Regions from separate parts of the Brevibacillus sp. FW301-21C12A genome, predicted to be linked through region 1. Evidence: riboswitches for the same ligand, from Rfam matches in the RefSeq annotation. Region 1 holds a riboswitch; each other region holds the start of a gene.
The links. Region 1 has a riboswitch for lysine ahead of dapD (2,3,4,5-tetrahydropyridine-2,6-dicarboxylate N-acetyltransferase). Riboswitches for the same ligand answer to the same signal wherever they lie in the genome.
Positions count from the first base shown of each region.

Region 2: it holds a riboswitch for lysine, as region 1 does, so the genes downstream of both, AC3WQH_RS07020 (amino acid permease) here and dapD (2,3,4,5-tetrahydropyridine-2,6-dicarboxylate N-acetyltransferase) in region 1, are expected to answer to the same signal.
Region 3: it holds a riboswitch for lysine, as region 1 does, so the genes downstream of both, AC3WQH_RS06220 (aspartate kinase) here and dapD (2,3,4,5-tetrahydropyridine-2,6-dicarboxylate N-acetyltransferase) in region 1, are expected to answer to the same signal.

Region 1 is NZ_JBYTBG010000003.1:41,679-43,942, reverse strand. It holds gene AC3WQH_RS03010 (aspartate aminotransferase family protein) at 1-312, opposite strand, end outside; gene dapD (2,3,4,5-tetrahydropyridine-2,6-dicarboxylate N-acetyltransferase) at 327-1,037, opposite strand; lysine riboswitch at 1,155-1,344, opposite strand; gene AC3WQH_RS03000 (flavodoxin) at 1,500-1,943, shown strand; gene AC3WQH_RS02995 (GNAT family N-acetyltransferase) at 2,046-2,264, shown strand, end outside.
Region 2 is NZ_JBYTBG010000007.1:78,361-80,624, reverse strand. It holds gene AC3WQH_RS07020 (amino acid permease) at 1-1,115, opposite strand, end outside; lysine riboswitch at 1,229-1,415, opposite strand; gene AC3WQH_RS07015 (hypothetical protein) at 1,531-1,839, opposite strand; gene AC3WQH_RS07010 (CGNR zinc finger domain-containing protein) at 2,037-2,264, shown strand, end outside.
Region 3 is NZ_JBYTBG010000006.1:96,835-99,098, forward strand. It holds gene uvrC (excinuclease ABC subunit UvrC) at 1-665, shown strand, start outside; lysine riboswitch at 752-938, shown strand; gene AC3WQH_RS06220 (aspartate kinase) at 1,183-2,264, shown strand, end outside.

The DNA of each region.
Region 1 (2,264 bases):
TTCCGCACCGGAATTTGTGAAAAACACTTTTCCCGGGATCGTCTGCTCCACCAGCCGCTGGGCCAACCGGATTGCCGGCTGGTTCAAAAATACGTTGGAAATGTGCAGGAAGCGCTCGCCCTGTTCGCGCAGCGCCTGGACGATCCGCGGATGGGAGTGGCCGAGCACATTGACGGCCAGCCCCGTAAACAAATCCAAATACTTTTTGCCCGCTGTGTCGTACAGGTAGTTGCCTTCCCCTTTTTCGATCGCGATCGGCAAGCGTTTGTAGGAAGAGACGATGTATTGTTCATCAAGCGTACGCCAGTCCATGTGAGCTCTCTCCCCTACAGTTGACGTAGCTCCTGCTTGATCTCCGTCTTGGAGCGAGTTTTGTCGTCGATCTGTTTAATCACGCGCGCTGGTGTACCAGCCACCACAACGTATGGCGGCACGTCTTCAATGACGACCGCGCCCGCTGCCACAACCGCGCCTTTTCCTACGCGCACGCCTTCCAGAACCACGGCGTTGGCACCGATTACGACGTCATCTTCCACTACGACTGGCTGCGCGGAAGGCGGCTCGATGACGCCTGCGATGACAGAACCAGCGCCGATATGGCAGTTTTTCCCGATCGTTCCGCGGCCGCCGACGACGACGTTCATGTCGATCATCGTGCCTTCGCCAATCACAGCACCGATGTTGATCGTAGCGCCCATCATGATGACTGCGTTGTTGCCGATCGTCACCTGGTCGCGGATAATCGCGCCTGGCTCGATGCGCGCCTGGATTCCTTTTGTGTCGAGCAACGGAATCGCCGAATTGCGGCGGTCGCTTTCTACTACGTAGTCTTCGATTTTGTCCGCGTTCGCAGCCAGAACCGGCTCGATTTCTTTCCATTCGCCAAACACAACGCCAGTCGTGCCTGTAATGAACGTCTTGGAGCTGGCACCGAAGTCAATGCCCTCCAGATTGCCTTTCACGTATAGTTTCACTGGTGTTTTCTTCTCGCTTTTTTGAATAAACGCGATAATTTCATTGGCATCCATCATGTTCACTGGTACATCCTCCTTTTAATAAAAAGCGTGCCTGTCAACGAGAGCGAACCGCTCCCCTGACTAAAAAAAGCAATGAGTGCATTCGCTATCTCATTGCTTTCCATACTGCCCAAGCAAATCGTAAATAGCGCTCCACAAACAGGCGATTGCCTTTTGTGACAGGATGCTCATTGTTCACGAATCACCCCAGCCGCTGCTATCCGAGGGGAACAGCAACAGCTTCGGCGCTTTAGCCTTTCCCTCTCTTCCCGCCCCCTGGCAGATTACGAAAAGATGTACTCATCTTCGGCGCACCTCTATTTAGACTTCCAATATTATAATTTCATTTTACTCTACCAAAATCAATCACTTGTGGCAACAGCTTTATGGAAAGAAAAATAACTGTTGACAACGAGAATCATTTTCATTATTTTATTTGTGTGAGAATGATTTTCATTATCTTATTTGGAGGGTTTACTTCTTATGAGCCGCATTTTGATGGTGTACGCAAGCATGACAGGAAACACGCAGGAAGTTGCTGAAGCAATTGCCGAAGGGATTCGTTCCACCGGAAAAGACCTGGAGATAAAAGAAGTCATGGATGCCACTGCCAAGGAACTGGAAGACTACGATGCCATTTTGCTCGGTGCCTATACATGGGGCGACGGCGATCTGCCAGACGAGTGCCTGGACTTTTACGAAGAGATGGACGATATTGATTTGAGCGGCAAAAAAGTCGCGGCTTTCGGTTCCTGCGACTCCGCTTACGAGCATGTGGGCGCTGCTGTAGATATTTTGCTGAAAAAAGCGAGCGAGCGCGGAGCGGAAACTCCACTCGAAGGTCTGAAAATCGAGCTGTCTCCTAACGCAAAAGAAGTAGAGATTTGCAAACAGTTTGGCGTTTCCTTCTCCGAGCTGCTCGGCTAAGACTAGCGCCGGAAAAGAAGTTGTCCAAAAAAATCCTTTTCAAGCAAGCGCTGTCATGATAAAATGTCGATCCATCTTTTCTCAAGAAGGAGGATTGATATCATGACGTTACATACGCATACGGTCTACTTGCGACCACTGCAAGCAAATGACGCAGCCGAGCTTCTGAAGCTTCGGCTGCGTAATCATGCCTTCCTGCAACCGTTCGAGCCGCTCCGCTCCGCCGCCTTCCTGACGCTGAGCGGTCAAGAGTCGCAAATTGCGCAAGCGGAGCAAGACTTTGCAGCAGGGACCGCCTTCGCCTTTGGCGTGTTTTTGCGC
Region 2 (2,264 bases), on a different contig from region 1:
ATACCGGAGGCGTTCAGCAGCCACACGTACACTTCGCCATCGCCGAACAGCGAGGACAAAAACGCCAGCGCGCCGATGGCAGCCGTCATGATGAGGGCATTGACGGGGACGCCGTTGCGTGTCACTTTGGCAAACCATTTCGGAGCTTTGCCTTCCTTCGCCAGCACCCACAGCATACGGGTGGAAGCGTACATGCCGGAGTTCCCCGCCGACAGGACGGAAGTGAGAATGACTGCGTTCATTACGGAGGCGGCAAAGGCAAAGCCGGCTTTTTCAAACACGATCGTAAACGGACTGATGGCAATATCGGTAATGTCTCCGCTGATGAGATTCGGATTGTCGTACGGAACGAGCAGCCCGATAATCAGGATCGCGAAAATATAGAACAGCAAGATGCGCCAAAAAATCTGGCGAATCGCTTTCGGGATGTTGCGGGCAGGGTCTTCGCTCTCCCCGGCGGCCACACCGACCAGCTCAGTTCCCTGGAACGAGAACCCGGCAATCATGAACACACCGAGAAGGGCCATGAAGCCGCCGTTGAATGGCGCGTCGCCTTTGGTGAAGTTTTGGAAGCCGACTGCTTCGCCGCCCATGATGCCGAAAATCATCAGGACACCGATCACGATAAAGACGATGACCGTCATGACTTTAATCAAGGCAAACCAGTATTCGGATTCGCCGTAGCTTTTGACAGACAACAAATTCAGAGCAACCATCAGGCAGAGGAACAGGGTACTCCACAAAATGGCGGGAGTATCCGGGAACCAGTATTTCATAATCAGCGCCGCGGCAGATAGCTCGACGGCAATCGTAATCGCCCAGTTGTACCAGTAATTCCAGCCCAGCGCAAAGCCGAGGGACGGATCGACGAATTTGGTGGCGTACGTAGAAAACGAGCCGGATACAGGCATGAAGGCAGCCATTTCCCCCAGGCTGGTCATCAAAAAGTAAACCATGATGCTGATGGCGATGTAGGCGACCAAGGCTCCGCCCGGTCCGGCCTCGTGAATCGAGCCTCCACTTGCCAGGAACAGGCCCGTCCCGATGGAGCCGCCGATGGCGATCATCGTCAGATGGCGGGCTTTCAAACCACGTTGCAGTTGATTCTGTGACATATGCTGCTTGCACGACCTTTCTAAAAATTTGAGAAGGTCGGTCGGAAAAGAAAAAACCGCCAATAGCCAAAAAACGGCACAGGGCGGTATGATCCAATCCCCACCAAGCCTTCACTGAAGATAGCACACCACGTTTGCCCGGCAAGCAAACGTGACAGTTCTGTCCCTTTCGGGTACAGCCCCAGCCCATGCGCACAGAGATACGCCATGAGCTTCGGCGGCTTTTCCCTTTCCTGGAGTCATTGATTTCTTCTGAATCTCGTACAGGATGACATAAAAGCCGCGACCTCTACCCTCACCGTGAATGATGAGGATAACATGTATGAAATTGATTTATTTATCAACTATATAAGATTGACGGTTATTTATCAACGAAAAAAGTTGCGCTGCAAAATATTGGCATGGAGCGGTTTTGCTACAAAAAGGATCGGCGTGCAGGCCAGGAGCCTTGCAACTTGCGGATCTGCACGATTTGCCCTGTGTGAAAAGCGTCGTGCAAAATAATGCTCATCACGCTTTGCCCGGCAGGGATGCTCGGAAGCGGCTGGTCGAACGCTTCGTCTGACAGAGCGACGAGCTTTTCATGAATTTGGCGATGGACGGTTTCCATCCGCTGTACGGTGGCCTGCCAGGCTGCTTCGTCGTCGGGCGCTCCCGAAGGCTGGAACGTGTCGTCGTTCGTCTCGGCGGTATTGATAAATTCCGTGCCGACGTGCATTCCCATTCGTGAACAAGCAGTTCCATCCGATTCATGTGGTTCCTCCTCGTCTGTCAAACAGATTGGTGAAACGTTATAATGGCAATAAGAAGCAGCTTGTAACCACCTAAAAATTTTATGTTGGTTACAGATGGAGAATACCATACACAGGCTGAGCATATCAAGAAGCAAAAGAAACGAAAAGCAGATGGGGGAAGAGTGGAGTGAACTGGCTGTGCATTGATTTTTTAAACAGTGATTGGCGCGATTGGCGCGGGTCTGGCCGCAGGGAAAATCGGCTGGCGAAGCAGGAATGGCTGGAGCAGCTTTTGCGGGAATACGCTTTGCACGCCCCATTGCCTATTGATGAGGCGAGTGCAGTGGCGCTGTTGCGTTTGCGCGAATATATGCGCAGTCTGCTGGAGCGGGTCGTGCGCGGGGAAGCGTTGCGG
Region 3 (2,264 bases), on a different contig from region 1:
TGGGGATCGGCGTCCCGCACCGGATCGAGGCGTTCGACAACTCCAACATCCAAGGAACCGAGCCTGTGTCGGCGATGATTGTCTTTACGGACGGCCGTCCGGACAAAAAGGAATACCGCAAGTTCAAGATCAAGACAGTCGAAGGGCCGGACGATTACGGCTCCATGCGCGAGGTAATCCGCAGACGGTATTCGCGCTTGCTGAAGGAAAACCAGCCGCTGCCCGATCTGATCGTCATCGACGGGGGCAAAGGGCAGATCAGCGCCGCCATGGACGTGCTGGAAAACGAGCTGGGGCTGTACATCCCGGTCTGCGGCCTGGCCAAAGACGAAAAGCACAAAACCGCGCAGTTGATGTACGGCGATCCGCCGGAGCCGGTGAATCTGAAGCGGGACAGCTACGAGTTTTACTTGCTGCAGCGCATTCAGGACGAGGTGCACCGGTTTGCGATTACGTTTCACCGACAATCCCGGACGAAGACGATGCTCTCCTCCCAGCTCGACGAAATACCGGGCATCGGCGAAAAGCGGCGCAAGCTGTTGTTTACCCATTTTGGCTCGCTGAAAAAAATGCGCGAGGCGACGGTGGAGGATTTCCGGCAGTTGGGGATCGGCGACAAGCTGGCGAAGCAGATTATCGCCCATTTGCGCAAGCTGGAATCGTAACGTTTTTTTCAAAAAGCAATTGAACCGTTCGGATTCCCGTGATATAATGCGTTTCAAACAGAATAGTTAGCCTCACTTCCCTTATGAAGTGAGGTAGAGGCGCGAAAACCAAGAGTACCACCCTGAGATCGGGTATCTGTGAAGGGAGCGGGAAAGGGGAATTCGCCGAAGTGTGGAGGAAAACCCGTAGTTCTCCATGCTGGGTCTGCATTGAACAAGTGCAGGACTGTCATCTGGCTCTTAACCGGCGTCAGATGGAGTGCTATCTCACGGTGTGTCAATGTGAGCGGTGATAGGTGTTGTCCTGTCATGTGCTGCATTGTCCGCGTGTATTGGGAGGGAGGAACCGGTATGTCGAAACAGTAGGCAGCGGCAGGTACTTATTCCTTGTCGGTGCCTTTTTTATAAAGTGACAGGTAAAATTTTCCATAAACGAGTAAGCGAAAACAAGCTAATAAAACGAGAGAAAACGATACATTCTACAAACATTGGATATGAGAAAAGGGAGAGAAGCCGCATGGGGTTGATCGTGCAGAAATACGGAGGCACCTCTGTAGGGACTATTGAGCGAATTTTACGAGTTGCGGACCGAATTATCAGCTACAAAGAAGAAGGGCATGACCTGGTAGTCGTCGTGTCTGCGATGGGCAAATCTACCGACGTCCTGGTAGATATGGCCAAACAGATCAGCGCCTACCCTTCCGAGCGTGAAATGGATATGCTGCTGACCACGGGGGAGCAAGTATCGATCGCATTGCTCGCGATGGCCTTGCATTCCAAAGGCTACGATGCCATTTCTTTGACTGGCTGGCAGGCCGGAGTGACGACAGAAGCGATCCACGGCCGGGCGCGGATCAAGCAAATTGATCCACAGCGCATTCAGGCGGAGCTCGGTCGAGGCCGCGTCGTGATTGTGGCAGGGTTCCAAGGTCTTAGCGACGAAGGAGAAATTACAACGCTCGGCCGCGGTGGATCGGATACATCGGCGGTTACGCTGGCAGCCAGCCTGAATGCTGACAAATGCGAGATTTTTACAGACGTTTCTGGCGTTTACACGGCCGACCCGCGCATGGTGCCGGCAGCAAGCAAGCTGAATACGATCTCGTATGATGAAATGCTGGAGCTTGCCAATCTCGGCGCAGGCGTCCTGCATCCGCGTTCGGTGGAGGCTGCGAAAAAATACAAGGTACGGCTGGTGGTCCGCTCCAGCTTTACTGCCGAAGAGGGTACGTACGTTGAGGAGGTTGCCAACATGGAAACAGGAAGAGTAGTAAGTGGAGTCGCGCATGACGAAGATGTCGCCAAAGTTACGGTTGTCGGGATGCCTGCAAAGGTGGGGACTCTTTCCCGCCTGTTCAATACACTCGCAGACAACCAGGTGAACGTCGACATCATCATTCAAAGCTCCTACGATGCCGCTGTCACGAACATTTCGTTTACGGTCGCGGCAGATGACTTGAAAAAGGCGCTGGATACGCTGGAAAACAACAAAGCGGAGCTGGGCTTCGAAAAAGTCGATTTCGAGCAAAACTTGACCAAAGTGTCCATCGTCGGCTCCGGCATGGTGAACAATCCGGGGGTTGCCGCTGAGATGTTCCG